3 regions of the Salmonella sp. FC25216 genome follow, and region 3 is predicted to be linked to each of the others. Evidence: predicted binding sites of a transcription regulator. Region 3 holds the regulator's gene; each other region holds the start of a gene.
What was found. The regulator Fur, encoded in region 3, represses iron uptake genes when iron is present. The targets are predictions, from matches to a motif close to ATAATAATGAGAACNACTATCAA.

Region 1: a site for Fur is predicted at 6,530-6,552, ahead of exbB (tol-pal system-associated acyl-CoA thioesterase). Genes of this name have one in related genera too.
Region 2: a site for Fur is predicted at 5,776-5,798, ahead of bfd (bacterioferritin-associated ferredoxin). Genes of this name have one in related genera too.

What each region holds. Positions count from the first base shown of each region.
Region 1 is NZ_JBDGON010000003.1:359,686-370,639, reverse strand. It holds partial or broken gene AC3G3F_RS08015 (DASS family sodium-coupled anion symporter) at 1-957, opposite strand, end outside; gene dkgA (2,5-didehydrogluconate reductase DkgA) at 1,124-1,951, opposite strand; gene yqhD (alcohol dehydrogenase) at 2,057-3,220, opposite strand; gene AC3G3F_RS08000 (AraC family transcriptional regulator) at 3,413-4,312, shown strand; gene yghB (DedA family general envelope maintenance protein YghB) at 4,376-5,035, opposite strand; gene metC (cystathionine beta-lyase) at 5,175-6,362, opposite strand; gene exbB (tol-pal system-associated acyl-CoA thioesterase) at 6,614-7,348, shown strand; gene exbD (TonB system transport protein ExbD) at 7,355-7,780, shown strand; gene AC3G3F_RS07975 (SDR family oxidoreductase) at 7,892-8,776, opposite strand; gene AC3G3F_RS07970 (hypothetical protein) at 8,900-9,304, opposite strand; gene AC3G3F_RS07965 (hypothetical protein) at 9,285-9,701, opposite strand; gene AC3G3F_RS07960 (ESA_00282 family adhesion-associated protein) at 9,805-10,308, shown strand; gene AC3G3F_RS07955 (TIGR00645 family protein) at 10,379-10,873, shown strand.
Region 2 is NZ_JBDGON010000004.1:400,446-411,399, forward strand. It holds gene AC3G3F_RS11045 (helix-turn-helix transcriptional regulator) at 1-77, shown strand, start outside; gene tusD (sulfurtransferase complex subunit TusD) at 77-463, shown strand; gene tusC (sulfurtransferase complex subunit TusC) at 463-819, shown strand; gene tusB (sulfurtransferase complex subunit TusB) at 827-1,114, shown strand; gene rpsL (30S ribosomal protein S12) at 1,240-1,614, shown strand; gene rpsG (30S ribosomal protein S7) at 1,710-2,180, shown strand; gene fusA (elongation factor G) at 2,277-4,391, shown strand; gene tuf (elongation factor Tu) at 4,463-5,647, shown strand; gene bfd (bacterioferritin-associated ferredoxin) at 5,833-6,027, shown strand; gene bfr (bacterioferritin) at 6,100-6,576, shown strand; gene hopD (prepilin peptidase) at 6,573-7,040, opposite strand; gene rpsJ (30S ribosomal protein S10) at 7,420-7,731, shown strand; gene rplC (50S ribosomal protein L3) at 7,764-8,393, shown strand; gene rplD (50S ribosomal protein L4) at 8,404-9,009, shown strand; gene rplW (50S ribosomal protein L23) at 9,006-9,308, shown strand; gene rplB (50S ribosomal protein L2) at 9,326-10,147, shown strand; gene rpsS (30S ribosomal protein S19) at 10,164-10,442, shown strand; gene rplV (50S ribosomal protein L22) at 10,457-10,789, shown strand; gene rpsC (30S ribosomal protein S3) at 10,807-10,954, shown strand, end outside.
Region 3 is NZ_JBDGON010000014.1:22,940-33,893, forward strand. It holds gene ybfF (esterase) at 1-601, shown strand, start outside; gene ybfE (LexA regulated protein) at 735-1,028, shown strand; gene fldA (flavodoxin FldA) at 1,179-1,709, shown strand; partial or broken gene AC3G3F_RS21090 (fur leader peptide) at 1,913-1,998, shown strand; gene fur (ferric iron uptake transcriptional regulator) at 1,991-2,443, shown strand; gene tcuR (tricarballylate utilization LysR family transcriptional regulator TcuR) at 2,560-3,486, shown strand; gene tcuA (FAD-dependent tricarballylate dehydrogenase TcuA) at 3,584-4,987, shown strand; gene tcuB (tricarballylate utilization protein TcuB) at 4,974-6,113, shown strand; gene tcuC (tricarballylate/proton symporter TcuC) at 6,164-7,468, shown strand; gene chiQ (ChiQ/YbfN family lipoprotein) at 7,518-7,850, opposite strand; gene chiP (chitoporin ChiP) at 7,900-9,306, opposite strand; gene glnS (glutamine--tRNA ligase) at 9,759-10,954, opposite strand, start outside.

The sequences.
Region 1 (10,954 bases), on a different contig from region 3:
CCGACAAAAGAGGCCGTCGTGGCATCCACGCCAAGCGTGTCGCCAAAAATCCACAGCACCAGTAACACGCCGACGGTCGCCAGCATGAGCCACTCGCCGCGCGCCATATTGCCCATTTGCGCCAGCTCTTTGCGCGCCAGATCCGGCGCATTCGGCGTATGTTTAATCTCCGGACGCGTCAGCCAGTAGACCAGCAGCGGGACGATAAGAAGAGAGACCAGGCAAGGCAGGAGCGCTGCGATAAACCAGCTTCCCCAGCTCAACGTAACGCCGGCGTTCGCCGCCAGTTTTACCGCCAGCAGATTACCCGTATAACCGGTCATAAACAGTGCGGCGGTGACGTCGTTAACATTGCCAATACAGGTGATCAGAAAGGTGCCGATTTTACTGCGAGACTCATCTTCCGGATGTGAATCAAAGCTGCGCGCCAGCGAGTCGGCGATCGGGTAAATCACGCCGCCGCAGCGCGCGGTGTTACTGGGCATCGCGGGGGAGAGGATCAGATCGGCAAACGCCAGGCCATAGGCCAGGCCCAGCGTTCGTTTACCTAACAGACGGATCATTTGTAGGGCGATACGCCGACCCAGCCCGGTTTTGATAAACCCACGGGCAATCATAAATGCCACGACGATAAGCCAGATCAGTGAACTGTTCAGCTCGCTCAATGCCGTGGTAATCGCGCCGCTGGCCGTTTTATCGCCGGCGGCATAGGCGAGCGCAAAGACGGTGATGCCGATAATACCGACCGCGCCAATAGGCAGCACTTTCGCCACAATTGAGGCGATCGTCGCGACAAAAATAATCGCGGAATGCCAGGCCGGCGCGCTTAACCCGGAAGGGGGCGTTAGCTGCCACAGTCCGGCGGCGATCACCAGAATAAGAATGAATGGGAGCCATTTGACGCCCTGAGATTTTTTTTCCGCCACAATCACACATCCATAAATATTTTATATGCATTAAGTAAGCTGATAATTAATATGAATAAATTTTCATAAAATCAGAATAATGCTGCGCTTGTGCGCGGGGGAAATATACTGTTAAATGTGCGCCAATTGTTTCTTAATATTTCGGAATGCAAAAAAGCCCGACGAAATCGTCGGGCATGAAGCGCGGTAAGTCCGGCTTAGCCGCCGAACTGATCCGGATCGGGACCGAGGCGTTTTCCTTGATCCAGTTTTGCGATCTCGCCTAATTCATCTTTATCGAGACGGAAATCCCAGACAGCAAAGTTTTCCGCGATACGGGAAGGGGTGACGGATTTCGGGATGACGACCAGCCCGCAGTCCAGATGCCAGCGAATAACAATCTGAGCGGGCGTTTTGCCGTATTTATCCGCCAGCTCGCGAATCACTTTCTGATCGAATACGCCTTCGCCGCCCTGCGCCAGCGGGCTCCAGGATTCGGTCTGGATTTTATGCGTCGCATTCCACGCATGTAGCTGGCGCTGTTGCATCAAGGGGTGTAGCTCGATCTGGTTGATTACGGGGGTAACGCCGGTTTCATCGATCAGACGCTGGAGGTGATGGATCTGAAAGTTACAGACCCCGATACTCTTTACCAGCCCCTCTTTTTGCAGCGCGATCATGCCCTTCCAGGCTTCCACATAGTGATCGATAGCCGGTACGGGCCAGTGCATCAGATAGAGATCGAGATAATCAAGCTGCAGTTTTTTCAGACTCTCCTGCAGGGCTTCGCGGGGACGTTTTTGATCGTCATTCCACAACTTGGTGGTGATAAACAGTTCTTCCCGCGCTACGTTCGCTTCTTTTAGCGCTTTACCGACGCCCTCTTCATTCTGATACGCAGTGGCGGTATCAATCGATCGATAGCCCACCTCCAGCGCTTTATGAATCGCCGCGATCACCTCTTCATTGCTTGCTTTCCAGACTCCCAGTCCAAGTTGTGGCATTACGTTGCCATCCTGTAGCCTGATAATGGTTGGATTAGCCATGATGTGTTCCTCTTTTAATTGGCTCGCCGGAGTCGGGTCCGGCGAGACTAAGTGACTTAAGTCTGGACGAAATGGCCAAAAACGAAAGTCAGAGGCGAAAAAACCTTAGCGCGCCGCTTCGTAAATCCGACGACTGACATCCAGCGTAATATCCTGATTTTCACCTAAATTTGTGCATCCATGCGCCTCAAGTTTGGCCAGTAGTGCCGGAATAGCGCTGCCATCCAGACCGTAATCGGACAGGCGTGTAGGCACGCCCATTTGTTCGAAGAAATGGCGGGTGGCGGCAATGGCGGCATCAATACGTTCGTCGTCGGAACCGTCGGTGATATTCCATACACGTTCAGCGTATTGCAGGAGTTTTGCGCGTTTAACGTCGCGTTTTTCGTTCCATAGCGCAGGCAGAATGATAGCCAGCGTTTGGGCATGATCGAGACCGTGCATCGCCGTAAGCTCATGACCCAGCATATGCGTCGCCCAGTCCTGCGGAACGCCAGCGCCAATCAGGCCATTTAACGCCTGAGTGGCGGCCCACATCACGTTAGCGCGGACGTCATAGTTTTCAGGCTCTTGCAGCGCTTTGGGACCTTCTTCGATCAGTGTGAGTAAAATGCCTTCGGCGAAACGATCCTGAATTTTGCCGTTAACCGGGTAAGTGACGTACTGCTCAACGGTATGGACGAAAGCATCCACGACGCCGTTCGCAACCTGGCGCGGCGGTAATGTATAAGTGTAGACCGGATCGAGTACGGCAAATACCGGTTGCACGAACGAGGAGTGGAAGGCCTGTTTATCGCCAGTGGTTTTACGGGAAATGACTGCGCCGGCGTTCGATTCTGAGCCGGTTGCCGGCAGGGTCAGCACGGACCCCATCGGGATTGCGCTACGAATCTCAGTACCGCCGGTTTCCAGAATGTGCCACGGATCGACGCCGTCCGCATACTGCGCCGCTGCGGCGATAAATTTGGTGCCGTCCAGTACGGAGCCGCCGCCAACGGCCAGCAGGAATGTAATATTTTCGTCGCGTACAAGCTGAACGGCCTTCATCAGCGTTTCATAGGACGGGTTCGGTTCGATACCGCCAAACTCCCTAACGTCCAGCCCTTTTAACGCCTCCTGAACTTGCGCCAGTACGCCGGTCTTTTTCACGCTACCGCCGCCATAGGTAATCAGCACATGGGCGTCCTGCGGGATCTGATCGCGAAGATCGACGATTGCGCCTTTACCAAACAGAATGCGGGTAGGTGTATGTAATTTAAAATTGTTCATTGCTCATTCCCTTATATGGGTAAAAAGAGGGCAGACGGCTGTCTGCCTGATGGTCATCATTGTGGTCTTGTGATAGATGTCTCTCAATGCACATTTCTGCCAATGTTTTGCCTATTTCTCCAGAATGCTGGAGAAAATCGCTAAAAATGCGCACAATCCAGCGGAGTGGATTTGATAAAAGAATGGCGCGTTATGAATCGTGAAGCAATTTGCTTACAGCTAGCGGATAAAATTAATTATTTGAAAAATAATGATAAAATAATCAGCGAGCGACTACCGGGTATTCGTCTGTTATATGGCGTTGAGCCGGGACCGCGCACGCCGGTCATGTATCAGCCTGGCATCATATTTCTCTTTTCCGGCCATAAAATTGGCTATATTAATGAACGCGAGTTTCGTTACGACGCTAATGAATATCTTTTACTGACCGTGCCGCTCCCTTTTGAATGCGAGACCTGGGCGACGCCGGAGATACCGCTGGCCGGTATTCGGATCGACATTGATGTGCTGCAACTGCAAGAGTTGCTCATGGACATTGGCGAAGATGAGCGTTTCCAGTTGCCGATGGCGGCCAGCGGGATTAACTCCGCCACGCTGTCGGACGAGATTTTATGCGCGGTGGAAAGGTTGCTGGATGTGATGGAGCGCCCGCTGGATGCGCGGATTCTGGGAAAACAGATTATTCGCGAAATTCTTTATCATGTGCTGATGGGGCCGCGCGGCGGGGCGCTGCTTGCACTGGTTAGTCGTCAGACGCACTTTAGCCTGATCAGTCGCGTACTTAAACAGATCGAAATGAAATACACTGAGAATCTGAATGTTGAGCAACTGGCGGCAGAAGCGAACATGAGCGTGTCGGCATTTCACCATAATTTTAAGGCGGTCACCAGCACCTCGCCGTTGCAATATTTAAAAAGCTACCGACTGCATAAGGCGCGGATGATGATGATTCACGACGGTATGAAGGCCAGCGCCGCGGCGATGCGGGTCGGCTATGAGAGCGCATCGCAGTTTAGCCGGGAGTTTAAACGTTATTTTGGCGTGACGCCGGGCGAAGATGCGGCAAGAATGCGGACAATGCAAGGGAGCTAAGTGGGTCATCCCGCCACAGGCCAACGAAGCGTAACCGGGCCATCCTGGCCGGTTATGGATGCCTCAGGCGTTACAGTATTTCTTTTTAATCACCACGACCAGCGTACCTAACAGCCCGGCGACCAATAGCGCGATGGGAAGGATCATTAAAAATGTCATTACCTGGTCTTCATGGCGCTTAACAAACGGGATCATACTGAGCGCGTAGCCGAAGCTGGTCACGACAGTCACCCACAGCAGGCCGCTTAACCAGTTAAAAAACTGAAACCGGCGGTTGGAAAGGCCGGAAATACCCGCCATCGTTGGCAGCAGAGTGCGGACAAACGCCAGAAAACGCCCGGCAAGCAACGCTAACAAACCGTGACGGTCAAACATGCAGGTGGCGCGCTGATGATATTTTGCCGGAAGCTGCGCCAGCCAGCCTTTGACGGTACGCGTATTACCGAGCCAGCGTCCCTGGATATAACTTAGCCAGCAGCCGAGACTGGCCGCGGCGGTGAGAATGCCAATTGTTGGCAAAAAATGCATCACATCCTGGGCGATCAGCGCGCCTGCCAGTAGCAGCAGACTATCGCCGGGTAAGAATGACGCTGGCAGCAGACCGTTTTCTAAAAATAGCGTGGCGAACATGACAAAGTAGACGACGCTAACAACGTGTGGATTCGCCAGCGCGGCAAAATCATGTTGCCAGAGCGCAGCGATAATATCTTGAATGACAGCCATGAACTTTCCTGTGGAACAGCATTTACGCTTTTATGTGCCTATTGTACTCCTGAATCGCCCGGGATGCCTTGATCCCGGACGCAACAAACGCAGACTTTTCCACGGAAATTGTCTGCATATATGTCCATCTGCGGCAACTTTACACAATTCTGGCGAATCCGGCGGCTAAATCAGCGATTAAATCATCAACATTCTCTAAACCAATATGCACCCGGACCAGCGTACCGGTAAAATCTACGCCGCCTGCGGGACGAATCGCGGCGATCTGTTCCGGCTGATTGGCGAGAATCAGCGATTCGTAGCCTCCCCAGGAGTAGGCCATACTGAACAGCGAAAAGTTATCCAGATAGGCTGATAATTCTGCCTCGGTCAGCTTTTTATTGAGCACGAAGGAAAACAGACCGCTGCTGCCTGTAAAGTCTCGTTTCCAGAACGCATGACCTTTGCTACCCGGCAGGGCCGGATGATTAACGCGCGCGACCTGAGGATGGTTCGCCAGCCACGCGGCGATTTTGAGGCTGCTTTCATGATGCTGGCGTAGTCGGACGCCGAGCGTGCGCAGACCGCGGCTGGTCATGTAAGCCGTGTCCGCGTCGAGCATTTGCCCCATCAGATAGGCGTTTTCCCGCAATTGTTCCCAGCAGCGCGCATTTGCAACGGCAGTACCGACCATCGCGTCAGAATGACCAATCAGATACTTGGTGCCTGCCTGGATAGAGATATCGATATCGAACTCCAGCGCGTTAAACAGAACGCCAGCCGCCCAGGTATTATCCATCATGATGACGGCTTCTGGCGCGACGCGTCTCACCGCACTGACAATGGTCGGAATATCATGTACTTCCATGGTAATAGAGCCGGGGGATTCCAGAAATACGACTTTCGTGTTCGGCTGAATATGTTGCATGATATCCGCGCCGATGAGCGGGTCGAACCAGCTTGTCGTCACGCCCAGTTTGCCGAGAATTTTGCTGCAGAAATCCTGGCTGGGTTCATAGGCTGTGTTAGTCATCAGGACGTGGTCGCCCTGTTCAACGAATGCCAGAATGGTGTTGGCGACCGCCGCCGCGCCGCACGGGAAGAGCGCGCATCCGGCGCCACCTTCCAGTTCACACATGGCTTCCTGGAGCGAAAAGTGGGTCAGCGTTCCCCGACGTCCGTAAAATAATTCGCCGTTGGCGCGATTGCGGGTGGCGTGTTTTTTGGCCTCGACGGTGTCAAATACCAGTGAAGAAGCGCGTTGAATCACACTATTCACTGAGCCAAGCGTGTATTTTTTGCTGCGTCCTGCGTTTACCAGTTTGGTATCCAACTGTTTATCCGTCATGTTGCGCTTCCTGATTTTAACCGTCTGGATGTCTAAACTAGCATGAATATAACAATCTGCATCCTGGCTACGTGTGATACAGATGAAAATTTTGCCAAAATAAAAACAGGTGACTTTTTTACTGCGTAAGCGCAAAGAAAAAGCATCAAAGGTGCGGCAGTATGTAAATAGTAATGAGAACGACTATCAATTCGACGTCGTTTTGATATTATTATGCTCAGATTTTGTGATTTGCGTCCTGGAGATACAGAGTGGGTAATAATTTGATGCAGACGGATCTTTCCGTCTGGGGTATGTATCAGCACGCCGATATTGTCGTGAAGTGCGTGATGATTGGTCTGATTCTGGCGTCGGTCGTCACCTGGGCTATCTTCTTCAGTAAAAGCGTTGAATTTTTCACTCAAAAGCGCCGCTTAAAGCGTGAACAACTGCAATTAGCCGATGCGCGCTCCTTAGATCAGGCTTCCGATATTGCGGCAGGTTTCAGCGCAAAAAGCCTCAGCGCGCAGCTCATCAATGAAGCGCAGAATGAGCTGGAACTCTCTCAGGGCAGCGAAGATAACGAAGGGATTAAAGAACGTACCGGCTTCCGTCTGGAACGTCGCGTCGCGGCGGTTGGCCGCTACATGGGACGAGGCAACGGTTATCTGGCGACGATCGGCGCCATTTCCCCCTTCGTCGGGTTGTTTGGTACCGTATGGGGCATTATGAATAGCTTCATCGGTATTGCGCAAACGCAGACTACCAACCTGGCGGTGGTCGCTCCTGGTATTGCGGAAGCGCTGCTGGCGACGGCGATTGGGCTGGTAGCCGCGATCCCGGCGGTCGTCATTTACAACATCTTCGCACGTCAGATAGGCAGTTACAAAGCAACGCTGGGCGACGTAGCGGCGCAGGTATTGCTGCTGCAAAGCCGCGATCTCGATCTGAATGCGAGCGCCTGCGCGCAGCCGGTACGCGCCGCGCAGAAATTACGGGTAGGGTAATGCGTCATGGCAATGCGTCTTAACGAAAACCTGGATGACAACGGTGAAATGCATGAAATCAACGTGACGCCGTTTATCGATGTCATGTTGGTTCTGTTGATTATCTTTATGGTGGCTGCGCCGCTGGCGACGGTGGATGTCAAGGTGAATCTGCCCGCTTCTACCAGTACGCCGCAGCCGCGCCCGGAAAAACCGATTTATCTGTCGGTGAAAGCGGATAACACCATGTTTATCGGTAACGATCCGGTGACGGATGATACGATGATTGCCGAGCTAACGGCCCTGACGGAAGGGAAAAAGGATACTACGATTTTCTTCCGCGCGGATAAAACCGTAGATTATGAAACCCTGATGAAAGTGATGGATATGCTGCATCAGGCGGGCTATCTCAAGATTGGTCTGGTCGGCGAAGAGACCGCAAAAGCGAAATAAGTATTCTGCTGACGCTGTAGGCCGGGTAAGGCGAAGCCGCTACCCGGCTTTTTATTGCCTAAGATGGCGCTCTGCTTAACAGAATTGCGCCAGCTTAATCTACTCCATTCGTTAGCCTAAATGTTCCCCGCCGCACACGCCGTGCACTTCTGCGGTAACGTAACTTGATTCCTGACTTGCCAGATAGACATACACCGGGGCCAGCTCTGCCGGTTGACCGGCCCGCTTCATTGGCGTCTGCTGGCCAAACTGCGGAATTTTATCCTGTGTTTGGCCGCCAGAAATTTGCAGCGCTGTCCAGATAGGGCCAGGCGCGACAATATTCACGCGAATTCCTTTTTCCGCCACCTGTTTCGCCAGGCCGCGGCTGTAATTGAGGATTGCCGCCTTGGTTGCCGCATAATCCAGCAGGTGCGGACTGGGCTGATACGCCTGGATAGACGACGTCGTGATAATACTGGCGCCTTTTGGCAGCAGCGGAATCGCTTCCTGGGTTATCCAGAACAGGGCAAAAACGTTAACGGCGAAGGTTTGCTGAAATTGCTCACTGGTCAGATCTTTTATCTCCGGGATTGCTGTCTGTTTACCGGCTACCAGCGCCAGAATGTCCAGCCCACCCAGCGCTTCACGCGCCTTATGGACCAGCGAACGGGCGAAAGATTCGTCGCTAAGATCGCCTGGCAGTAACACCGCTTTACGGCCGCACTCCTCAATCAGCGTTTTAACCTGCTGGGCGTCCTCTTCTTCCGCCGGTAGATAGTTGATCGCGACATCTGCGCCTTCACGCGCGTAAGCGATGGCGGCAGCGCGCCCAATCCCGGAGTCGCCCCCTGTCACCAGCGCCTTACGATCTTTAAGGCGACCACTGCCGACATAACTTTTTTCGCCGCAGTCAGGAACAGGCGTCATTTTCGCCTGGACGCCGGGCGCCGGCTGTTTTTGCTTAGGATACTCGCCGGTATAATACTGCGTGGTAGGGTCGTATAGATGAGACATTGAGCTTCTCCCTTCAGGTTGAACACCTTTTAAGCGTAGACACTTTTACTACCGTAAGAGGGATAATCAGAACGATCCTTATGCTTCGCCCGTATTCACAACAGAGTTAACTAGCCATGACGGTTATTTTTCTTGCCGTGCGACGGTGGCGACGTTGCGCGTCCGGTAGTCGCCATCGGAAAGCTTACGCGTCAGACGTAAGGTTGCCGTCTCGCGAGCCAGCAGATGCTGCCAGTCACTTTCAAGACGAGACATAATTTTGTCTCGTAATTCAGGATGCTGCTCGATAATGGCATTGATGGTCGCGCCATAAATCTCCTCTTTGACCTGTAATGCATAAATCTCCCGTCGGTTTTGCCACTTCAGGCGCACTAACGCCGCCGGTATGGATACCACTTCTTGCGTTACCTTTTCCAGAGTGGCATTTTTACTGGCGATTAGTGCTGCAAGATTTTGCTTTAAGATAAATTCATCGCTTTTATGGTTATCTAAAGCCAAATAAACGTTATTATCTTCGACCTCTTTCATCTTTATCTTCCAGTGAATAAAATAGCGGCGTATTGGTCTCGCGAGTGATTAAATTAAGCCAAATGGCATTGCCTTTTTCATTTATCATTGCGGTTTTATCCGTCAGTATTTTACTTAGCGTTTGGGCGTCAATATCGCCTTCAGCCTGTAGTGCGTTTATCAGACGGGCAAACGTTTCAATTTTAGCCACACAATACAGACGTTCTTTAATATGACGGTCGCGTTCTTCAAATAATACGTTTCTGGGTTGCCCGGCAGCGTTAGCGCTAATTAAAATATCGGGCTCGTAATCGCTGAGTTTTGTCTTTCCCTGAGCCAAATTTTTACTGTTTTCTGTGGCTTCAGGGGGCGGCAATGACAGGCGAAAATGAGAGGAAACCAGATGCTCAGGAAGCATGACTAAATATCCTTTACGATCAGCGGTATACTATTTTTAATAGTGTAGGTTTCGTTGACAATAACATGGTGTAATTTTAAAATCAAAAAAAATGGAGCCTGCTATGAACAGTATTTTTTATTCTGTTATTATATTGCTATTACTGACTGGCGCGATACTCTTCCTGATGTGGGAGGTTAATAAAAAACGTCCTGGTGGAAAAGCCGTAAATTTAAATCAAACTGAACCCATGACAAAGGAAGAGGGTGAAGATCATTTTTCAGTATTAATGAATTCGATAACGCCGGTATGGTACTGGCGCGTTAACCATGAATATATCGATTTCCTTCATGCAACGATAAAACGAATGACAATGACTGAGTTGAATGAAACGCCCGGATTATTTGACGCTCAACGCCGTTGCAGCGACCTTAACTCTGCCGTTTATAAGTATTACGACAATATTAAGAAGCGTTGTCTGAACGGTGAAAAGGTGCCGTATTCGGATTTGGACGTCCTTAATTTACGTCAGTGTTTTCGGGAGTTCAGTCTTGAAGCCTACCCGGCGTTGGTAGCGCTGGTATGGCCTGAATATCAGCGCCCACAGGTTAAACCGGATGAGATTTAACTGGCATGTTGATCTGATGTTGCATGGTTGAGATATACTGTTGCTGGTTTTAGTTACCTGACAGGTCCCTATGGAACGCTTTCTTGAAAATGTAATGTATGCGTCTCGCTGGCTGCTCGCGCCGGTGTATTTTGGCCTCTCTTTGGCGCTGATCGCTTTAGCGTTAAAGTTTTTCCAGGAAATTCTACACGTTCTGCCGAATGTTTTTGCCCTGGCGGAGGCCGATCTGATCCTGGTACTGTTATCGCTGGTTGATATGACGCTGGTCGGCGGGTTGCTGGTAATGGTCATGTTCTCCGGGTATGAAAATTTTGTCTCTCAGTTGGATATCTCGGCGGGCAAAGAGAAACTGAACTGGCTGGGGAAAATGGATGCGACTTCGCTAAAAAATAAGGTGGCGGCATCGATAGTTGCTATCTCTTCCATTCACCTGTTACGCGTGTTTATGGATGCGAAAAACGTCCCGGATAACAAATTAATGTGGTACGTCATCATCCATCTAACCTTTGTCCTGTCGGCGTTCGTGATGGGCTATCTTGACAGGTTGACGCGGCATAACCATTGAGCCGTTGTCAACGGCGGAGCAGTCGGGCAAAGGACGCTGAGCCCGGCTGTAAAACGCCGCTTCTTTAACGGCGGATAATCG
Region 2 (10,954 bases), on a different contig from region 3:
TGAATATCTCAAAACACACGGTTTACCTCTATATTCGCCAGTTCAAAAGCGGCGATTTTCAGGGGCAGGATAAATAATGCGTTATGCCATTATGGTCACCGGGCCGGCATATGGCACCCAGCAGGCCAGCAGCGCATTGCAGTTCGCCCACGCGCTGCTTAATGAGGGGCATGAGTTAGTCAGCGTCTTTTTCTATCGGGAGGGTGTCTATAACGCCAATCTCCTGACCGCGCCGGCGAGCGATGAATATGATCTGGTACGCGCCTGGCAGAAATTGAATACGCAGCATGGCGTGGCGCTGAACATCTGTGTGGCGGCGGCGCTTCGTCGCGGTATTATTGATGAAACTGAAGCAGGCAGACTGGGGGTGCCGTCCGCCAATCTTCAGCCGGGCTTTACGCTAAGCGGACTGGGCGCGCTGGCGGAGGCATCTCTCACCTGCGATCGGGTGGTGCAGTTTTAATGAAACGTATTGCATTTGTCTTTTCCACCGCGCCGCATGGCAGCGCCTCAGGCCGTGAAGGGCTGGATGCGTTGTTGGCGACGTCAGCGTTAACGGAAGCGCTGGGCGTCTTTTTTATCAGTGACGGCGTCTTTCAGTTATTACCCGGGCAAAAACCAGACGCCGTGTTGGCGCGTGACTATATTGCTACTTTCAAACTCTTTGATTTGTACGATATTGATCAATGCTGGATCTGCGCGGCATCGCTGCGCGAGCGTGGTCTGGAGAATGTCAATTTTGTGGTAGACGCCACGCCGCTTGAACCCGTGGCGTTACGCCGCGAGCTTGGCAACTATGATGTCATCCTGAGATTCTGAGTCGTTTATGCTGCATACCTTACCCCATTGCGCTTCGGGCGTTGATTTTCCCGCTTTGCTGCGCCTGCTAAAAGAGGGCGATGCGCTTTTATTGCTCCAGGATGGCGTTACCGTCGCTATTGAAGGTAACCGCTTCCTTGAAAGTCTGCGCGACGCCCCCATAACAGTCTATGCCTTGAAAGAAGACATTGACGCCCGCGGCCTGGGTGGTCAAATTTCAGACAGTGTCGTCAGGGTTGACTATACTGAGTTTGTCAGACTCACGGTTAAGTATGCCAACCAGATGGCCTGGTGATGGCGGGATCGTTGTATATTTCTTGACACCTTTTCGACACCGCCCTAAAATTCGGCGTCCTCATATTGTGTGAGGGCGTTTTATTACGTGTTTACGAAGCAAAAGCTAAAACCAGGAGCTATTTAATGGCAACAGTTAACCAGCTGGTACGCAAACCACGTGCTCGCAAAGTTGCGAAAAGCAACGTGCCTGCGCTGGAAGCATGCCCGCAAAAACGTGGTGTATGTACTCGTGTATATACTACCACTCCTAAAAAACCGAACTCCGCACTGCGTAAAGTTTGCCGTGTTCGTCTGACTAACGGTTTTGAAGTGACTTCCTACATCGGTGGTGAAGGTCACAACCTGCAGGAGCACTCCGTGATCCTGATCCGTGGCGGTCGTGTTAAAGACCTCCCGGGTGTTCGTTACCACACCGTTCGTGGCGCGCTTGACTGCTCCGGCGTTAAAGACCGTAAGCAAGCTCGTTCTAAGTACGGCGTGAAGCGTCCTAAGGCTTAATGGTTCTCCGTTAAGTAAGGCCAAACGTTTTAAATTAATGTCAAACTAAACTCGTAGAGTTTTGGACAATCCTGAATTAACAACGGAGTATTTCCATGCCACGTCGTCGCGTCATTGGTCAGCGTAAAATTCTGCCGGATCCGAAGTTCGGATCAGAACTGCTGGCTAAATTTGTCAATATCCTGATGGTAGATGGTAAAAAATCTACTGCAGAATCAATCGTATACAGTGCGCTGGAGACCCTGGCTCAGCGTTCTGGTAAATCTGAACTGGAAGCTTTCGAAGTAGCTCTCGAAAACGTGCGCCCGACTGTCGAAGTTAAGTCTCGCCGCGTTGGTGGTTCTACTTATCAGGTACCAGTTGAAGTCCGTCCGGTTCGTCGTAATGCTCTGGCAATGCGTTGGATCGTTGAAGCTGCTCGTAAACGCGGTGATAAATCCATGGCTCTGCGCCTGGCGAACGAACTTTCTGATGCTGCAGACAACAAAGGTACTGCAGTTAAGAAACGTGAAGACGTTCACCGTATGGCAGAAGCCAACAAGGCGTTCGCACACTACCGTTGGTAATCCCTTCGGAGTCATAGTCACCAGGCGGGCGCTTCAGGTAAGTCGCCCGTTTTGGATAACTTAACTGAACGCCTAAAGATATCAACGAGGAATCAAATGGCTCGTACAACACCCATCGCACGCTACCGTAATATCGGTATCAGTGCGCACATCGACGCCGGTAAAACCACTACTACCGAACGTATTCTGTTCTACACCGGTGTAAACCACAAAATCGGTGAAGTTCATGACGGCGCAGCTACCATGGACTGGATGGAGCAGGAGCAGGAGCGTGGTATTACTATCACCTCCGCAGCGACTACTGCATTCTGGTCTGGTATGGCTAAGCAGTATGAACCGCATCGCATCAACATCATCGACACCCCGGGGCACGTTGACTTCACCATCGAAGTAGAACGTTCCATGCGTGTTCTCGATGGTGCGGTAATGGTTTACTGCGCAGTTGGTGGTGTTCAGCCGCAGTCTGAAACCGTATGGCGTCAGGCAAACAAATACAAAGTTCCGCGTATTGCGTTCGTTAACAAAATGGACCGCATGGGCGCGAACTTCCTGAAAGTTGTTGGTCAGATCAAAACCCGTCTGGGCGCGAACCCGGTTCCGCTGCAGTTGGCAATTGGTGCTGAAGAAGGTTTCACCGGTGTTGTTGACCTGGTGAAAATGAAAGCCATCAACTGGAACGAAGCAGACGCAGGCGTTACCTTCACTTATGAAGATATCCCGGCTGACATGCAGGACCTGGCTGACGAATGGCACCAGAACCTGATCGAGTCCGCTGCGGAAGCTTCTGAAGAGCTGATGGAAAAATACCTGGGCGGTGAAGAACTGACTGAAGAAGAGATCAAACAAGCTCTGCGTCAGCGTGTTCTGAACAACGAAATCATCCTGGTAACCTGTGGTTCTGCATTCAAGAACAAAGGTGTTCAGGCGATGCTGGATGCGGTAATTGATTACCTGCCATCCCCGGTAGACGTACCTGCGATCAACGGTATTCTGGATGACGGTAAAGATACTCCGGCTGAGCGTCACGCAAGCGACGACGAGCCGTTCTCTGCGCTGGCGTTCAAAATCGCTACCGACCCGTTTGTAGGTAACCTGACCTTCTTCCGTGTGTACTCCGGTGTGGTTAACTCTGGCGACACCGTAATGAACTCCGTGAAAGCTGCACGTGAGCGTTTCGGTCGTATCGTTCAGATGCACGCGAACAAACGTGAAGAGATCAAAGAAGTTCGCGCGGGCGACATCGCTGCTGCTATCGGCCTGAAAGACGTGACTACCGGTGACACCCTGTGTGATCCGGAAAACCCGATCATTCTGGAACGTATGGAATTCCCTGAGCCGGTAATCTCCATCGCGGTTGAACCGAAAACCAAAGCTGACCAGGAAAAAATGGGTCTGGCTCTGGGCCGTCTGGCGAAAGAAGACCCGTCGTTCCGCGTATGGACTGACGAAGAATCTAACCAGACTATCATCGCTGGTATGGGCGAGCTGCACCTCGACATCATCGTTGACCGTATGAAGCGTGAATTCAACGTTGAAGCGAACGTTGGTAAGCCTCAGGTTGCTTACCGCGAAGCGATTCGCGCGAAAGTTACCGATATCGAAGGTAAACACGCGAAACAGTCCGGTGGTCGCGGTCAGTATGGTCATGTTGTTATCGACATGTACCCGCTGGAGCCGGGCTCTAACCCGAAAGGTTACGAGTTCATCAACGACATTAAAGGTGGTGTAATTCCTGGCGAATACATCCCGGCCGTTGATAAAGGCATCCAGGAGCAGCTGAAGTCTGGCCCGCTGGCGGGTTATCCGGTAGTTGATCTCGGCGTGCGTCTGCACTTCGGTTCTTACCATGACGTTGACTCCTCTGAGCTGGCGTTTAAACTGGCTGCGTCTATCGCCTTTAAAGAAGGCTTTAAGAAAGCAAAACCAGTTCTGCTTGAGCCGATCATGAAGGTTGAAGTAGAAACACCAGAAGAGAATACCGGTGACGTTATCGGCGACCTTAGCCGCCGTCGTGGTATGCTCAAAGGTCAGGAATCTGAAGTTACAGGCGTTAAGATCCACGCTGAAGTACCGCTGTCTGAAATGTTCGGATATGCAACTCAGCTGCGTTCTCTGACCAAAGGTCGCGCATCGTACACTATGGAATTCCTGAAGTATGATGATGCGCCGAACAACGTTGCTCAGGCCGTAATCGAAGCCCGTGGTAAATAAGCCGCAGGGTTAAAAACCAAAATCCCGTGCTCTCTCCTGAAGGGGAGAGCGCTATAGTAAGGAATATAGCCGTGTCTAAAGAAAAATTTGAACGTACAAAACCGCACGTTAACGTCGGCACCATCGGCCACGTTGACCACGGTAAAACTACCCTGACCGCTGCCATCACTACCGTACTGGCTAAAACCTACGGCGGTGCTGCTCGTGCATTCGACCAGATCGATAACGCGCCGGAAGAAAAAGCGCGTGGTATCACCATCAACACTTCTCACGTTGAATACGATACCCCGACCCGCCACTACGCACACGTAGACTGCCCGGGGCACGCCGACTATGTTAAAAACATGATCACCGGTGCTGCGCAGATGGACGGCGCGATCCTGGTTGTTGCTGCGACTGACGGCCCGATGCCGCAGACCCGTGAGCACATCCTGCTGGGTCGTCAGGTAGGCGTTCCGTACATTATCGTGTTCCTGAACAAATGCGACATGGTTGATGACGAAGAGCTGCTGGAACTGGTAGAAATGGAAGTTCGTGAACTTCTGTCTCAGTACGACTTCCCGGGCGACGACACGCCAATCGTTCGTGGTTCTGCTCTGAAAGCGCTGGAAGGCGACGCAGAGTGGGAAGCGAAAATCATCGAACTGGCTGGCTTCCTGGATTCTTACATCCCGGAACCAGAGCGTGCGATTGACAAGCCGTTCCTGCTGCCGATCGAAGACGTATTCTCCATCTCCGGTCGTGGTACCGTTGTTACTGGTCGTGTAGAGCGCGGTATCATCAAAGTGGGCGAAGAAGTTGAAATCGTTGGTATCAAAGAGACTCAGAAGTCTACCTGTACTGGCGTTGAAATGTTCCGCAAGCTGCTGGACGAAGGCCGTGCTGGTGAGAACGTAGGTGTTCTGCTGCGTGGTATCAAACGTGAAGAAATCGAACGTGGTCAGGTACTGGCTAAGCCGGGCACCATCAAGCCGCACACCAAGTTCGAATCTGAAGTGTATATTCTGTCCAAAGATGAAGGCGGCCGTCATACTCCGTTCTTCAAAGGCTACCGTCCGCAGTTCTACTTCCGTACCACTGACGTGACTGGCACCATCGAACTGCCGGAAGGCGTGGAGATGGTAATGCCGGGCGACAACATCAAAATGGTTGTTACCCTGATCCACCCGATCGCGATGGACGACGGTCTGCGTTTCGCAATCCGTGAAGGCGGCCGTACCGTTGGCGCGGGCGTTGTTGCTAAAGTTCTCGGCTAATTACTCGTTAATTAGTTTTGAATTGAAAAGGGCGCTTAGGCGCCCTTTTTTGTTGCCTGCTATTTAGTCGCCGTTATATTTATTCGCCCTTTTTAACGTTTCTCCCGTGGCGTAAATCGCTTTGTGCTATTGTAATCATAACCATTCTCATTTACACTTTGCGCAGAAATTGAACGGGAGCGATCATGTACGTTTGTTTGTGTAATGGTATAAGCGATAAAAAAATCCGCCAGGCTGTACGACAATTTCATCCACAGTCATTTCAACAGTTGCGTAAATTTATTCCTGTGGGAAATCAATGTGGTAAGTGTATTCGCGCCGCGCGAGAAGTGATGCAGGATGAGTTAACACAAATGCCGGAATTTAAAGAGATCGCCTGAGTCACACTCTTTTTTTTGACATCCCTGTAGCCCCATCTACGCTCTAGAGAGTGGAAGCGGAGGGACTATAAAATGAAAGGTGATGTTAAAATCATAAATTATCTCAATAAACTATTGGGAAATGAGCTTGTCGCAATTAATCAGTATTTTCTTCATGCCCGTATGTTTAAAAACTGGGGGCTGACCCGGCTTAATGATGTTGAGTACCATGAATCCATTGATGAGATGAAACACGCGGATAAGTACATTGAGCGTATCTTATTTCTGGAAGGCATACCGAACCTACAGGATCTGGGTAAGCTGGGCATCGGTGAAGATGTCGAAGAGATGTTACGATCGGATCTCCGGCTTGAGCTGGAAGGCGCAAAAGACCTACGTGAGGCAATAGCCTATGCCGATAGCGTTCATGATTATGTCAGTCGGGATATGATGATTGAAATCCTTGCTGACGAGGAAGGCCACATCGACTGGCTGGAAACTGAGCTGGATTTGATTGCCAAACTCGGTATGCAAAATTATCTGCAATCACAAATTAAGGTTACCGATTAACCATCCGGAAAGAAATCTTTCCAACTTGTCATGAAACCCGCCACCGTCAGCCATGGCCCAAAAGGTAGCGGGTTTATTAATGCCGATTTACCTCTCACCAGTAGCGCGACGCCAAAGCCACCACAGGCCAGCATGGTGGCAAGGAAAATCAGTAATGGTAGTCCTTCCCAACAATGCCACGCCCCTAAGGCAGCAAGGAACTTGACGTCACCATACCCCAGTCCCTCTTTCTGATAACGCAGGCGATAGCCCCAGTAAATTAACGCGAATCCGCCATAGCCGGCGATAGCGCCCCAAAGCGCATCCGGTAAACGCTCCGGCAGGCAAATCTGGTGATAAAGCAGACCACCCCACAGCAATGGACAGGTAAACCGGTCAGGCAGCAGGCCGGTACGCGCGTCGTATATGCCAAGCAATAAAGAGAACGACGCATAAAAGATCAGAAAGAGAAGGGCGACAAACATAAGCAAATCCTCGTCAAAGCTTGTGCTCACCTTTATAGATTTATGCGACAGCGACAACGACGTATTGCCAGCTTTGCCTGATGCCTTCCAAAGAAAATATGCGCGTTGCTATCTCATGCGCGCTATCTGGAATCATGCCCGCATAAGGATAAAGTGTTTAATTTCTATCCGACACTTGCGTCAGGCTGAGATTTACGTATAATGCGCGGGCTTGTCGTAATTGACGGCAGGTTCGATTTGAACCTCGAATAGCCGATTTGGCTATTTAACAATGCTCCCAATCGGGGAGCTACGTAAGAACGGTTACACTCTCCCATCAATCGTAATGGGTGTGAGGAGTAATCATTTTCGTTTATAAAATAATTGGAGCTCTGGTCTCATGCAGAACCAAAGAATCCGTATCCGCCTGAAAGCGTTTGATCATCGTCTGATCGATCAATCAACCGCGGAAATCGTCGAGACTGCCAAGCGCACTGGTGCGCAGGTTCGCGGTCCGATCCCGCTGCCGACCCGCAAAGAGCGCTTTACCGTTCTGATTTCTCCGCACGTTAACAAAGATGCGCGCGATCAGTACGAAATTCGCACTCACAAGCGTCTGGTTGACATCGTTGAGCCAACCGAGAAAACCGTTGATGCTCTGATGCGTCTGGACCTGGCTGCCGGTGTAGACGTGCAGATCAGCCTGGGTTAATCAGGTCATCGAGCGATTGAGAGGTTGATACAATGATTGGTTTAGTCGGTAAAAAAGTGGGTATGACCCGCATCTTCACTGAAGATGGCGTCTCTATCCCAGTAACCGTAATCGAAGTTGAAGCAAACCGTGTTACTCAGGTTAAAGACCTGGCTAACGATGGCTACCGCGCTGTTCAGGTTACTACGGGTGCTAAAAAAGCTAACCGTGTCACCAAGCCGGAAGCGGGTCACTTTGCTAAAGCTGGCGTAGAAGCTGGCCGTGGTCTGTGGGAATTCCGTCTGGCTGAAGGCGAAGAATACACCGTAGGTCAGAGCATCAGCGTTGAACTGTTTGCTGACGTTAAAAAAGTTGACGTAACCGGTACCTCTAAAGGTAAAGGTTTCGCAGGTACCGTTAAGCGCTGGAACTTCCGTACCCAGGACGCGACTCACGGTAACTCCTTGTCTCACCGCGTTCCGGGTTCTATCGGTCAGAACCAGACTCCGGGCAAAGTGTTCAAAGGCAAGAAAATGGCAGGTCAGATGGGTAATGAGCGCGTAACCGTTCAGAGCCTTGACGTAGTACGCGTTGACGCTGAGCGCAACCTGCTGCTGGTTAAGGGTGGTGTTCCGGGTGCAACCGGTTGCGACCTGATCGTTAAACCAGCTGTGAAGGCGTAAGGGGATAGCAATGGAATTAGTATTGAAAGACGCGCAGAGCGCGCTGACTGTTTCCGAAACTACCTTCGGTCGTGATTTCAACGAAGCGCTGGTTCACCAGGTTGTTGTTGCTTATGCAGCTGGTGCTCGTCAGGGTACTCGTGCTCAGAAGACTCGTGCTGAAGTAACTGGTTCCGGTAAAAAACCGTGGCGCCAGAAAGGCACAGGCCGTGCGCGTTCAGGTTCTATCAAGAGCCCGATCTGGCGTTCTGGTGGCGTGACCTTCGCTGCTCGTCCGCAGGACCACAGTCAAAAAGTTAACAAGAAGATGTACCGCGGCGCGCTGAAAAGCATCCTGTCCGAACTGGTACGTCAGGATCGTCTGATCGTTGTCGAAAAGTTCTCTGTAGAAGCGCCGAAAACTAAGCTGCTGGCACAGAAACTGAAAGACATGGCTCTGGAAGATGTGCTGATCATCACCGGTGAGCTGGACGAGAACCTGTTCCTGGCCGCACGTAACCTGCACAAGGTTGACGTACGCGATGCGACTGGTATCGACCCGGTTAGCCTGATCGCCTTCGACAAAGTCGTAATGACTGCTGATGCTGTTAAGCAAGTTGAGGAGATGCTGGCATGATTCGTGAAGAACGTCTGCTGAAGGTGCTGCGCGCACCGCACGTTTCTGAAAAAGCGTCTACTGCGATGGAAAAAACCAACACCATCGTTCTCAAAGTTGCTAAAGACGCGACCAAAGCAGAAATCAAAGCTGCTGTGCAGAAACTGTTTGAAGTCGAAGTCGAAGTCGTTAACACCCTGGTTGTTAAAGGGAAAGTTAAACGTCACGGACAGCGTATCGGTCGTCGTAGCGACTGGAAAAAAGCTTACGTCACCCTGAAAGAAGGCCAGAATCTGGACTTCGTCGGCGGCGCTGAGTAAGTCGGAGGAGTAATACAATGGCAGTTGTTAAATGTAAACCGACATCTCCGGGTCGTCGCCACGTCGTTAAAGTGGTCAACCCAGAGCTGCACAAGGGCAAACCTTTTGCTCCGCTGGTTGAAAAAAACAGCAAATCCGGTGGTCGTAACAACAATGGCCGTATCACCACTCGTCATATCGGTGGTGGTCACAAACAGGCTTACCGTATTGTTGACTTCAAACGCAACAAAGACGGTATCCCGGCAGTTGTTGAACGTCTTGAGTACGATCCGAACCGTTCCGCGAACATCGCGCTGGTTCTGTACAAAGACGGTGAACGCCGTTACATCCTGGCCCCGAAAGGCCTGAAAGCTGGCGACCAGATTCAGTCTGGCGTTGATGCTGCAATCAAAGCAGGCAACACCCTGCCGATGCGCAATATCCCGGTTGGTTCTACCGTTCATAACGTAGAAATGAAACCAGGTAAAGGCGGTCAGCTGGCGCGTTCCGCTGGTACTTACGTTCAGATCGTTGCTCGCGATGGCGCTTATGTCACCCTGCGTCTGCGTTCTGGTGAAATGCGTAAAGTCGAAGCAGACTGCCGTGCAACCCTGGGCGAAGTTGGCAATGCTGAGCATATGCTGCGCGTTCTGGGTAAAGCAGGTGCTGCACGCTGGCGTGGCGTTCGTCCTACCGTTCGCGGTACTGCGATGAACCCAGTAGATCACCCACATGGTGGTGGTGAAGGTCGTAACTTTGGTAAGCACCCGGTAACTCCGTGGGGCGTTCAGACCAAAGGTAAGAAGACCCGCAGCAACAAGCGTACCGATAAATTCATCGTACGTCGCCGTAGCAAATAATTTTAGAGGATAAGCCATGCCACGTTCTCTCAAGAAAGGTCCTTTTATTGACCTGCACTTGCTGAAGAAGGTAGAGAAAGCGGTGGAAAGCGGAGACAAGAAGCCCCTGCGCACCTGGTCCCGTCGTTCAACGATCTTTCCTAACATGATCGGTTTGACCATCGCTGTCCATAATGGTCGTCAGCACGTTCCGGTATTTGTTTCCGACGAAATGGTCGGTCACAAACTGGGTGAATTCGCACCGACTCGTACTTATCGCGGCCACGCTGCTGATAAAAAAGCGAAGAAGAAATAAGGTAGGAGGAAGAGATGGAAACTATCGCTAAACATCGCCATGCTCGTTCTTCTGCTCAGAAGGTTCGCCTTGTTGCTGACCTGATTCGCGGTAAGAAAGTGTCGCAGGCTCTGGATATTCTGACCTACACCAATAAGAAAGCGGCTGTACTGGTCAAGAAAGTTCTGGAATCTGCCATTGCTAACGCTGAACACAACGATGGCGCTGACATTGACGATCTGAAAGTTACGAAAATTTTCGTAGACGAAGGCCCGAGCATGAAGCGCATTATGCCGCGTGCAAAAGGTCGTGCAGATCGCATCCTGAAGCGCACCAGCCACATCACTGTGGTTGTGTCCGATCGCTGAGACTCTGGAGACTAGCAATGGGTCAGAAAGTACATCCTAATGGTATTCGCCTGGGTATTGTAAAACCATGGAACTCTACCTGGTTTGCGAACACCAAAGAATTCGCTGACAACCTGGACAGCGATTTTAAAGTACGTCAGTACCTGACGAAGGAACTGGCTAAAG
Region 3 (10,954 bases):
GCGCGATCCGGTCATGGATTATCCGGCAATGGCCCAGGATCTGCTGGATACGCTTGACGCGCAGCAGATCGAGAAAGCGACTTTTATTGGTCATTCCATGGGCGGAAAAGCGGTAATGGCGCTGACGGCGCTGGCGCCCGATCGCATCGATCGTCTGGTCGCGATTGATATCGCCCCCGTGGATTATCACGTTCGCCGCCACGATCGCATTTTCGCGGCCATTAACGCCGTAAGCGAATCCGACGCTACATCCCGCCAACAGGCGGCAGGTATTATGCGCCAGCATCTTAACGAAGAAGGCGTGATCCAGTTTCTGTTAAAATCCTGGGCTGAAGGCGAATGGCGTTTTAATGTTCCGGTATTATGGGAGCAGTATCCGTATATCGTCGGCTGGGAAACCATTCCGGCCTGGGAACATCCGGCGCTGTTTATTCCAGGCGGTAACTCGCCGTACGTGACCGAAGCGTACCGCGACGCGCTGCTGGCGCAATTCCCTTTGGCGCGCGCGCATGTGATAGCCGGCGCGGGCCACTGGGTACATGCCGAAAAACCAGAGGCGGTTCTGCGCGCCATCCGCCGTTATCTGCACGATAAGCGCTAACTGATTAAAAACTCATCGCCTGTGCGCGATTACGCGCGCGGGCGTTGGCGTCGCTTCCTCGCTGATGTATGATGGCGCGCTATCCATCCGGGCATAAGCCTGGCTGATTGTTTCCCCCGAAGTCACCAAAATCATGGCCAAAGAACAAACGGACCGTACGACATTAGATCTGTTCGCGCACGAGCGTCGCCCGGGACGACCTAAAACGAATCCGCTTTCGCGCGATGAACAGTTACGCATCAATAAGCGTAACCAGTTAAAACGCGACAAAGTTCGTGGCCTCAAGCGTGTCGAATTAAAACTCAACGCACAAGCTGTTGACGCGCTGAATGAACTGGCCGAAGCGCGCAACATTAGCCGCAGCGAGCTCATTGAAGAAATGTTAATGAAGCAGCTTATGGCGCTGCGCGGCCAGGGTTTAGTCTGAAAACAAGTTTTGTTTCATATTTCGTGTAGCAGAGCGTGCAGTCCCGCGTGATTGCTGTTTCCGCATATCTGCCTGTTCTGCTATGATTGCCCTTATCCGTGGGCAATTCGCCACCACCATTTCAATAAGTTTCAAGAGGTTATTTTACTCATGGCAATCACTGGCATCTTTTTCGGCAGCGACACCGGTAATACCGAAAATATCGCAAAAATGATTCAAAAACAGCTTGGTAAAGACGTTGCCGATGTGCATGACATTGCAAAAAGCAGTAAAGAAGACCTGGAAGGGTATGACATTCTGCTGCTGGGCATCCCAACCTGGTACTATGGCGAAGCACAATGTGACTGGGATGACTTCTTCCCGACTCTCGAAGAGATTGACTTTAACGGTAAGCTGGTGGCGCTGTTTGGCTGTGGCGATCAGGAAGACTACGCGGAATACTTCTGTGATGCGCTGGGCACTATTCGCGACATTATTGAGCCGCGCGGCGCCACGATTGTGGGTCACTGGCCAACCGCAGGCTATCATTTTGAAGCCTCTAAGGGTCTGGCTGATGACGATCATTTTGTCGGCCTGGCGATTGACGAAGACCGTCAGCCTGAACTGACCGCCGAGCGTGTTGAAAAATGGGTCAAGCAAATTTCGGCTGAATTGCACCTCGACGACATCCTCAACGCCTAATCTTATGCGGCGCAGCATTACGTCTGCGCCGCATCAATAGACAAGACCAATCAAAATAATTGCTACAAATTTGTAACTTTCACACCCATCCCTGTACAATGTCCGGGTGTAATCAGGTGGCGCCAGAATTTGCAGGCAAAACCACAGTTTTATTAACATCTGCGAGAGACTTGCGGTTTTCATTTCGGCATGGCAGTCCTATAATGATACGCATTATCTTGAGTGCAATTTCTGTCACTTCTCTAATGAAGTGAATCGTTTAGCAACAGGACAGATTCCGCATGACTGACAACAATACCGCATTAAAGAAGGCTGGCCTGAAAGTAACGCTTCCTCGTTTAAAAATTCTGGAAGTTCTTCAGGAACCAGATAACCATCACGTCAGTGCGGAAGATTTATACAAACGCCTGATCGACATGGGTGAAGAAATCGGTCTGGCAACCGTGTACCGTGTGCTGAACCAGTTTGACGATGCCGGTATCGTGACCCGCCATAATTTTGAAGGCGGTAAATCCGTTTTTGAACTGACGCAACAGCATCATCACGATCATCTTATCTGCCTTGACTGTGGAAAAGTGATTGAATTTAGTGATGATTCTATTGAAGCGCGCCAGCGTGAAATTGCGGCGAGACACGGTATTCGTTTAACTAATCACAGCCTCTATCTTTACGGCCACTGCGCTGAAGGCGACTGCCGCGAAGACGAGCACGCGCACGATGACGCGACCAAATAAGTATAAATCTTTCGAAGAGCCAACCGCCCGGTTGGCTTTTTTATATCCTCCTCTTTCCTGCTGCTTGATGTTGATTTAATGTAAAAAAACCGCTATCGCATCTCAGGAGAGCAGGAATGGAGCTTCGCCAGTTACGCTATTTCGTGCGTATTATTGAAACCGGCAGTATGGGTAGCGCCGCGCAGGATCTTGATATTGGCGTTTCAGCCTTAAGCCAGCAGATGTCCCGTCTGGAAAACGAGCTTGCCATCCGTCTGTTGCAGCGCACCTCGCGCGGCGTAACGCCGACCAACGCCGGGCTGGCCTTTTATTCACAGGCACAACTCGCCCTGCGTCATGCCGACGACGCGATTCTCGCCGCAAGAGAAGCACGTCTTTCCGGTCATGTGAGCGTAGGAATGGCCCCCAGTACCGCCTCCATACTGGGTATACCTTTTATCCATGCCATGCAGGAAAACTATGCCGATGTCCGACTGCATGTGGTGGAAAGCTTGTCCGGTAATCTGGAAAGAATGATTAATACCCGCCAGATTGATTTAGCCGTTGTCTTTCAAAAAGATAAAATCCTGCGCTGGAGCGCCAGACCGATCCTTGAAGAACAGCTTTTTCTGATTGGCTCCCATGCCCTGCTGGCGGCGCTTCCTGATAACCCGATCACGCCTGAACAACTGGCAGACATTCCGCTCATTATGCCGAGCCAGGGACACGGACTGCGCGGCAGGCTGGACGCTGTATGCCAGGAACATGCGCTTAACGTTGATATCGTTGCGGAAATTGACGGCCTGGCGTTGTTGATGCGCGCCGTGCGCGACGGCCTTGGCGCCACGTTACAGCCCGGCGCGGCGATTTCTCATCTGGATAACGACGCGCTACGCGTGATCGGCGTCCATAATCCGATACTCAGCCGCCCCAACTTTTTAGTCAGCCTGTCGGATGATGAGCTGACGCCCGCCGGTCTTGCCGCCAGAGTGGTACTCACCAAAGTCATGCGTCAGTTAGTCGACGCTGGCGAATGGCCAGGTGCTACCCTTTACGCTTACTAAACCCCTGTTTAGCGCTACCTGATAGCGCGCCGCTTATTTATCCGTATACATTTTAATTACAAATTTAACAAATAGTTAAATGGTACGGGAGCATAAGATGGTTGATGTACTGGTGATAGGCGGAGGCAATGCCGCATTATGCGCCGCCCTGACCGCACGGGAAGCGGGCGCATCGGTTCTGCTGCTGGAGGCTGCCCCGCGGGAATGGCGCGGCGGAAACTCTCAGCATACACGAAACCTGCGTTGTATGCATGATGCGCCGCAGGATGTGCTGGTGGAACGCTATCCTGAAGAGGAGTTCTGGCAGGATCTGTGGCGCGTCACCGACGGCAACACCAAAGAAGCGCTGGCGCGGTTGGTCATTCGCACCTCTTCGCAATGCCGCGACTGGATGCGCAAACATGGCGTTAACTTTCAACCGCCGCTATCGGGGGCGCTCCACGTCGCGCGCACTAATGCATTTTTTATGGGCGGTGGGAAAGCGCTCGTCAATGCCTATTACCGTAGCGCCGAACGGCTGGGCGTGCAGATTCGTTATAACACGCCGGTTCATGCGCTTGAACTTCATGACGGCGAATTCGTAGCAGCGCTGGCGGGCAACGAACGTATTACTGCCAAAGCCTGCGTACTGGCGGCTGGCGGTTTCGAATCAAATCGTGAATGGCTGCGGAAGGCCTGGGGAGAAAACGCGCGCGGCGAATGGCCCGCGGATAATTTTCTGATTCGTGGCACGCGTTTTAACCAGGGCGTATTGCTCAAATTTATGATGGATGCCGGCGCGGATATCATTGGCGATCCGTCCCAGTCGCACTGCGTAGCGATTGATGCCAGGGCGCCGCTGTACGACGGCGGTATTTGTACTCGCGTTGATTGCGTATCGCTGGGTATTGTCGTGAATCGCGACGCCGAACGTTTTTATGATGAAGGCGAAGATTTCTGGCCGAAGCGTTACGCCATTTGGGGGCGTCTGGTTGCTCAACAGCCAGGACAAATTGGCTATTCGATTATTGACAGCAAAGCCATCGGCCACTTTATGCCGCCGGTTTTTCCTGGCGCGCAGGCCAATACGCTGGCTGAATTGGCCTGCCAGTTGGGGCTGGACGCGGAAAAATTTACCCGCACCGTCACGCAGTATAACCAGGCCTGCCAACCCGGTCATTTTGATCATACCTTGCTTGATAACTGCGCCACCAAAAACCTGACGCCGGCGAAAACCCACTGGGCGCGCCCGCTTGATGCACCGCCCTACTACGGTTATGCGCTGCGACCCGGAATCACTTTTACCTACCTGGGCCTGAAAGTCAATGAACGTGCCGCCGTACATTTTGCCGGTCATCCAAGCCGCAACCTGTTTGTTGCCGGCGAGATGATGGCAGGAAATGTACTGGGCAAGGGGTATACCGCAGGCGTAGGCATGTCTATCGGCACAACCTTTGGCCGCATTGCGGGGATAGAAGCCGCCCGCGCGGCGCACAAGGAGGCGCATCATGAAACAGCTTGAAAAATTAATCATTGAGACCACCGTACTTACCGAACCGGAAGCTGAGGTCGAACGCGTCATGCAAGTGTGTAACGCGTGTCGCTACTGCGAAGGATTTTGCGCGGTATTTCCGGCGATGACCCAGCGACTCGAATTCGGTAAAGCCGATGTTCATTATCTGGCGAATTTATGTCATAACTGCGGCGCCTGCCTGCACGCGTGCCAGTACGCACCGCCCCATGAATTTGCCATTAACGTGCCGAAAGCGATGGCGCAAGTCCGCCTGGAAACATATCAACAGTATGCCCAGCCTGCCGCTTTTGGCGCGTTATACCGTCGGGCGGGGATCACCGTCGCGCTGGCGCTGATAGTCGGTCTGACGCTCTTTTTATTACTGGCGATGGCGCTGAAAGGGTCGCTAATTCATCCGCCGTTGGCCGGTGACTTCTATCAAATTTTTCCGCATAGCCTGCTGGCATGGATGTTTGGCTCAGTTTTTGTGCTGGCAATCGGTTTGCTTATGGTGGGCCTAATCCGCTTCTGGCGTGAGATCTCGCCGGGCGTACCGCGTTCGGCGGAGATTGCGGAAGCTTCGCACAATGCGTTAACGCTGAAATATCTCGATGGTGGACACGGCAAAGGCTGTAACGAAGCGGATGATGCGTTCACGCTGCTACGCCGTCGCTTTCATCACTTTACCTTTTACGGTTTTATGCTCTGTTTTGCCGCCACAGTCGTGGCGACGGGCTATCACTACGTCGCCGGTTGGGAAGCGCCCTACCCGTTCTTTAGCCTGCCGGTCATGCTTGGCACGCTGGGCGGTATCGGTCTGCTTATCGGCCCAGCGGGGCTACTATGGCTCAATCTGCGGCGGTCGCCGTTACATGGCGATGCGCGCCAGAAACCAATGGATCGCGGCTTTATTCTGCTTCTGTTCTTAACCAGTCTTACCGGGCTGGCGCTGCTGGCAGGCAGAGACACCAGCGGAATGGGCATACTGCTGGCGCTCCATTTAGGCGTGGTGATGGCACTCTTTCTCACCCTTCCCTACGGAAAATTCGCCCACGGATTTTTCCGCTGCGCGGCCTTACTCAAATGGGCAGTTGAGAGGCGACGCGGAAAACATGCGGGGGATACAGGCAACTGACCCGCAGCATCTTACCCATAAAACAATAAAGACAGTGGAGAGCAAACCCTATGGCACAACACACACCTGCAACATCGCGCGCCGGCACGTTCGGCGCAATACTGCGCGTGACAAGCGGCAATTTTCTTGAACAGTTTGATTTTTTCTTGTTCGGATTTTACGCCACCTATATCGCCAGAACGTTTTTTCCGGCGGAAAGCGAATTTGCCTCATTAATGTTGACCTTTGCCGTCTTTGGCTCCGGTTTTTTAATGCGCCCCATCGGCGCGATTGTGCTTGGCGCCTATATTGACAGAATCGGACGTCGTAAAGGGCTGATGGTGACACTGGCGATTATGGGCTGCGGTACGTTGCTCATCGCCCTCGTCCCCGGCTACCAAACGATCGGCCTGGCGGCACCTGCGTTGGTGCTGCTGGGCCGGTTATTACAAGGATTTTCTGCAGGCGTTGAGTTAGGCGGCGTTTCGGTCTATCTGTCCGAAATCGCAACGCCAGGCAATAAAGGATTTTATACCAGTTGGCAATCCGCCAGTCAGCAGGTCGCGATCGTTGTTGCCGCGTTGATTGGTTATAGCCTGAATCTCACGCTGGGACACGACGCGATATCGGAATGGGGCTGGCGAATTCCGTTCTTTATCGGCTGTATGATCATTCCGCTGATTTTTGTTTTACGTCGTTCATTACAAGAAACAGAGGCGTTTTTACAACGCAAGCATCGCCCCGACACCAGGGAAATCTTTGCTACTATCGCCAAAAACTGGCGCATTATTACGGCCGGAACGCTGCTGGTAGCGATGACCACCACAACGTTTTATTTTATCACCGTTTATACGCCGACCTATGGCAGAACCGTGCTTAATCTCAGCGCGCGGGACAGTTTGATCGTCACCATGCTGGTGGGCGTGTCCAATTTTATCTGGTTACCCATTGGTGGCGCGATTTCCGACCGGATTGGCCGTCGCGCCGTGTTAATGGGCATTACTTTACTGGCGCTGATCACCACCTGGCCTGTCATGCAATGGCTGACCGCCGCGCCCGACTTTACCCGCATGACGCTGGTACTGCTGTGGTTCTCTTTCTTTTTTGGCATGTATAACGGCGCAATGGTCGCGGCGTTAACCGAAGTGATGCCAGTCTATGTGCGTACCGTCGGTTTCTCGCTGGCCTTTAGCCTGGCGACGGCGATTTTTGGCGGCCTGACGCCGGCCATTTCTACCGCGCTGGTAAAATTAACCGGCGATAAAAGCTCGCCCGGCTGGTGGCTGATGTGCGCGGCGTTATGTGGACTTGCCGCGACGGCGATGCTGTTTGTGCGTCTGAGTCGCGGCTATATCGCGGCAGAAAATAAAGCCTGAAAAAGCCCCGGACGGGAAATGCCCCGTCCGGGGGCAGCAATAAAAAGCTTTATCGCGCGCTATTATGGCTGCGAATTTCCTGCCAGACCTTATCGCAGTCAGCCGTAATCACCTGATCGTTACCCATACGCGTCGCCTGAATGCACTGCTGATAGTCCAGAACCCGTACGCTTTCTTCATTAGCAAATTGCTGGTGTTTGCGGTCTTTTTTAAGCACATTCAGCACGTTTTGGCAGGCCTCTACCTTCTCAGGCGAGCCCTGTGCGGTATTGATACAGGCGCTGTACGCCTCTTTCAGGCGGCTATCTTCTTCCGGCGTGGTTGATGACGCACAGGCCGTCAAACCGGCGGTCATGCTGGCGATGAGTAAAATTTTTTTCATAGGTCGTTCCTCAACAGCGCGGCAGACCTGCAGCCTGCCACATCTGACATCAGAAAATAGTGAATGGCGCAATAACGATAAATTTCACGTCACGCTCATCCTGAAAGATGTTGCCGTAACCACCGCCCCAGCTTGGAATATTGGAGTGGTTGTCGTATTCAGTGAAGTGCAGTTTGAACATGGTGCCTTTGGCGCGCCCCTCCTGCAGGGTATAGACCGCATCCAGACTGTATGAGGACTCTTCGATAGTGCGGTTTTTGTCGTAGTAAGCATCCGGATTACTTTGCCAGGTTGCCGGTTTGGCATCCCAGGCGTAAACGTAAGACGCGCCCACAGCCCATCCTGGCAGGTCCCAGTTTTTCAGGTCATACATCGCACCGAAGAAAACCGCCTTTTCGCCATTAGCGTTAAAGTCGGAACGGTTATCCCACCAGATATCCAAACGACCGTTTGAAGAAGCGTAGGTTGGCGTCATACGTTGCAGGAAATAGCCCTGCTGACCGTCCGCTTTCACCCAGGTGCCTTCCAGACGCAGGTCAACCACTTCCGCGACTTTGTAGCCGAAGGTTAGCGCCTGCAGCCAGGCCGTACCGTCGTAAATATCATTCGCGCTGCGATCATCTACTTTGTCGCGCGCGCCGTAGAACTGGTAACTGGTAGTGAACGGATTGCCGCCTAAATCAAATTTATAACTGGCCTTCGCGAAATATTGATCAACATAGCCTTCGGACTGACCAAACGCCGCTTCCAGCACCAGGTCATTTTTGAAGTCGTACTTCGCGCCGATAGAGTGGAGATAATCCACATTAGTTTTTTTATCCGCCTGATAAAACTTATCCATTTCGGTATGCCACGGCGCTTTATATTCGTTAGTCCACATGTAGGAGAAACTTAACGCGCCCGCATCGCCATAGTCAAAACTTGCGCCGGCCTCCGCTCCCTGATAGGTACCCGGCATAAAACTCCAGTGCGGCGCTAACAGCGTCTGTCCGGTAGGCTGAATATAACCGGCGCGCGCCCAGACCGGGCCATATTTAAATTTCGCGGCGGCTTTATAAAGACTGATACCGCTCTTATCGCCGGAATAGTCTTCGTCGTAGCCTTTATTCTTTTTCGAGAAAGCAATTTCGTTTGGATGACCGCTGTCGCCGTTTTCCGCCATTTCAATCGCGGTAAACGCCGCGATATCCAGACCGAACATATCCGCGGCGTAACCAGACTGAAAATCCAGGTTAGCGTTCCAGGTCGCATGAGAAAGGTTTGTTTTATATTTATCGCCATCGGTCACATCTTTACGATCGCGTTCACGCTGCCAATAATAGATGCCGCCCGTTAACGTGGAATCGTCGAAAAAGCCGGAGGCTTGCGCCTGCGGAACAACGATCCACCCCGACATTGCTGTGATACCGGCGATAGCCAGAGCCAGCGTACTACGTTTGCCACTAAACGTACGCATAAGTTAATCCTCTTTGACGTATAAATTGCTGTCGACAAAAGCGAACAGCGAAAAAATAAAAATAAAAAGTAGTGCTGAGAAACCTCATTAACTACGTTAAACAGACTATTTTTCGCGATGCGAATTATCAATCTCTTTCTGTAACCAGTATGTAATAATATGAGCAACCGCACATATTTTATCGCTTTCTGTTACATTCAACTCCAGGTGGGGAAAGCAGACTGTCAGAAAGAAAATTGACTTATTTTCCATACGAATGAAAATAATTGTCTCCTGTTGACCTGATGCTAATAACATTTAGCTTAAGAAGCATTTATCAGAATAATAACTTTCGAAGAATAATTAATTCGCTTCACAAAAAAGAGAAGCCACTGAGAAATACAGAGAAAAAACGCCGCAGAATGCGGCGTTGGCAAGGTATTTTTTACAGCGTTTGCCTGATGGCGCTGCGCTTATTCGCCCGCTTTCGCCCACGTATCACGCAGGCCCACGGTGCGATTAAAGACCAGCTTATCGGCTGTCGCATAGCGGCTGTCGAGGCAGAAGTAGCCTTCACGCTCAAACTGGAAAGCGTTCCCTGCTACCGCCTCTTTCAGCGACGGCTCGCCATAACCCTGCTTAATCACTAATGATTCCGGGTTGATAACGGACAGGAAGTCCTCCGCGGCGCCCGGATTCGGTACGCTGAACAGACGATCGTAGAGACGAATTTCAATCGGCAGCGCATGAGCTGCGCTAACCCAGTGGATTACGCCCTTCACTTTACGTCCGTCAGCCGGATCTTTACTCAGCGTATCGGCATCATAGGTACAGAAGATGGTGGTGATATTCCCTTCGCCATCCTTCTCTACGCGCTCCGCTTTAATAACGTAGGCATTACGCAGACGCACTTCTTTGCCCATCACCAGACGCTTGTACTGCTTGTTAGCTTCTTCGCGGAAATCCGCGCGATCGATCCAGATCTCACCGCTAAACGGCACTTCACGACTGCCCATCTCCGGTTTATTCGGATGGTTAGGCATGGTAACCATTTCGCTCTCACCCTGCGGATAGTTTTCGATAACCAGTTTTACCGGATCGATCACCGCCATCGCACGCGGCGCGTTTTCGTTCAGATCTTCGCGAATGCAGGATTCAAGAGACGCCATCTCAATGGTGTTGTCCTGCTTGGTGACGCCAATGCGTTTACAGAACTCCCGAATGGAGGCCGCCGTATAGCCGCGACGGCGTAGACCCGAGATGGTCGGCATACGCGGGTCATCCCAGCCTTCTACGTGTTTGTCGGTCACCAGCAGGTTCAGCTTACGCTTGGACATCACGGTGTATTCCAGATTCAGACGCGAGAATTCGTACTGGCGCGGGTGAACCGGAATGGTGATGTTGTCCAGCACCCAGTCGTACAGACGACGGTTGTCCTGGAACTCCAGCGTACACAGAGAATGAGTAATGCCTTCCAGCGCATCGCTGATGCAGTGAGTAAAGTCATACATCGGATAGATGCACCACTTCGTGCCGGTCTGATGGTGCTCGGCGAATTTAATCCGATACAGCACCGGATCGCGCATCACGATAAATGGCGACGCCATGTCGATTTTAGCACGCAGACAAGCTTTACCCTCTTCAAAACCGCCGGTACGCATTTTTTCAA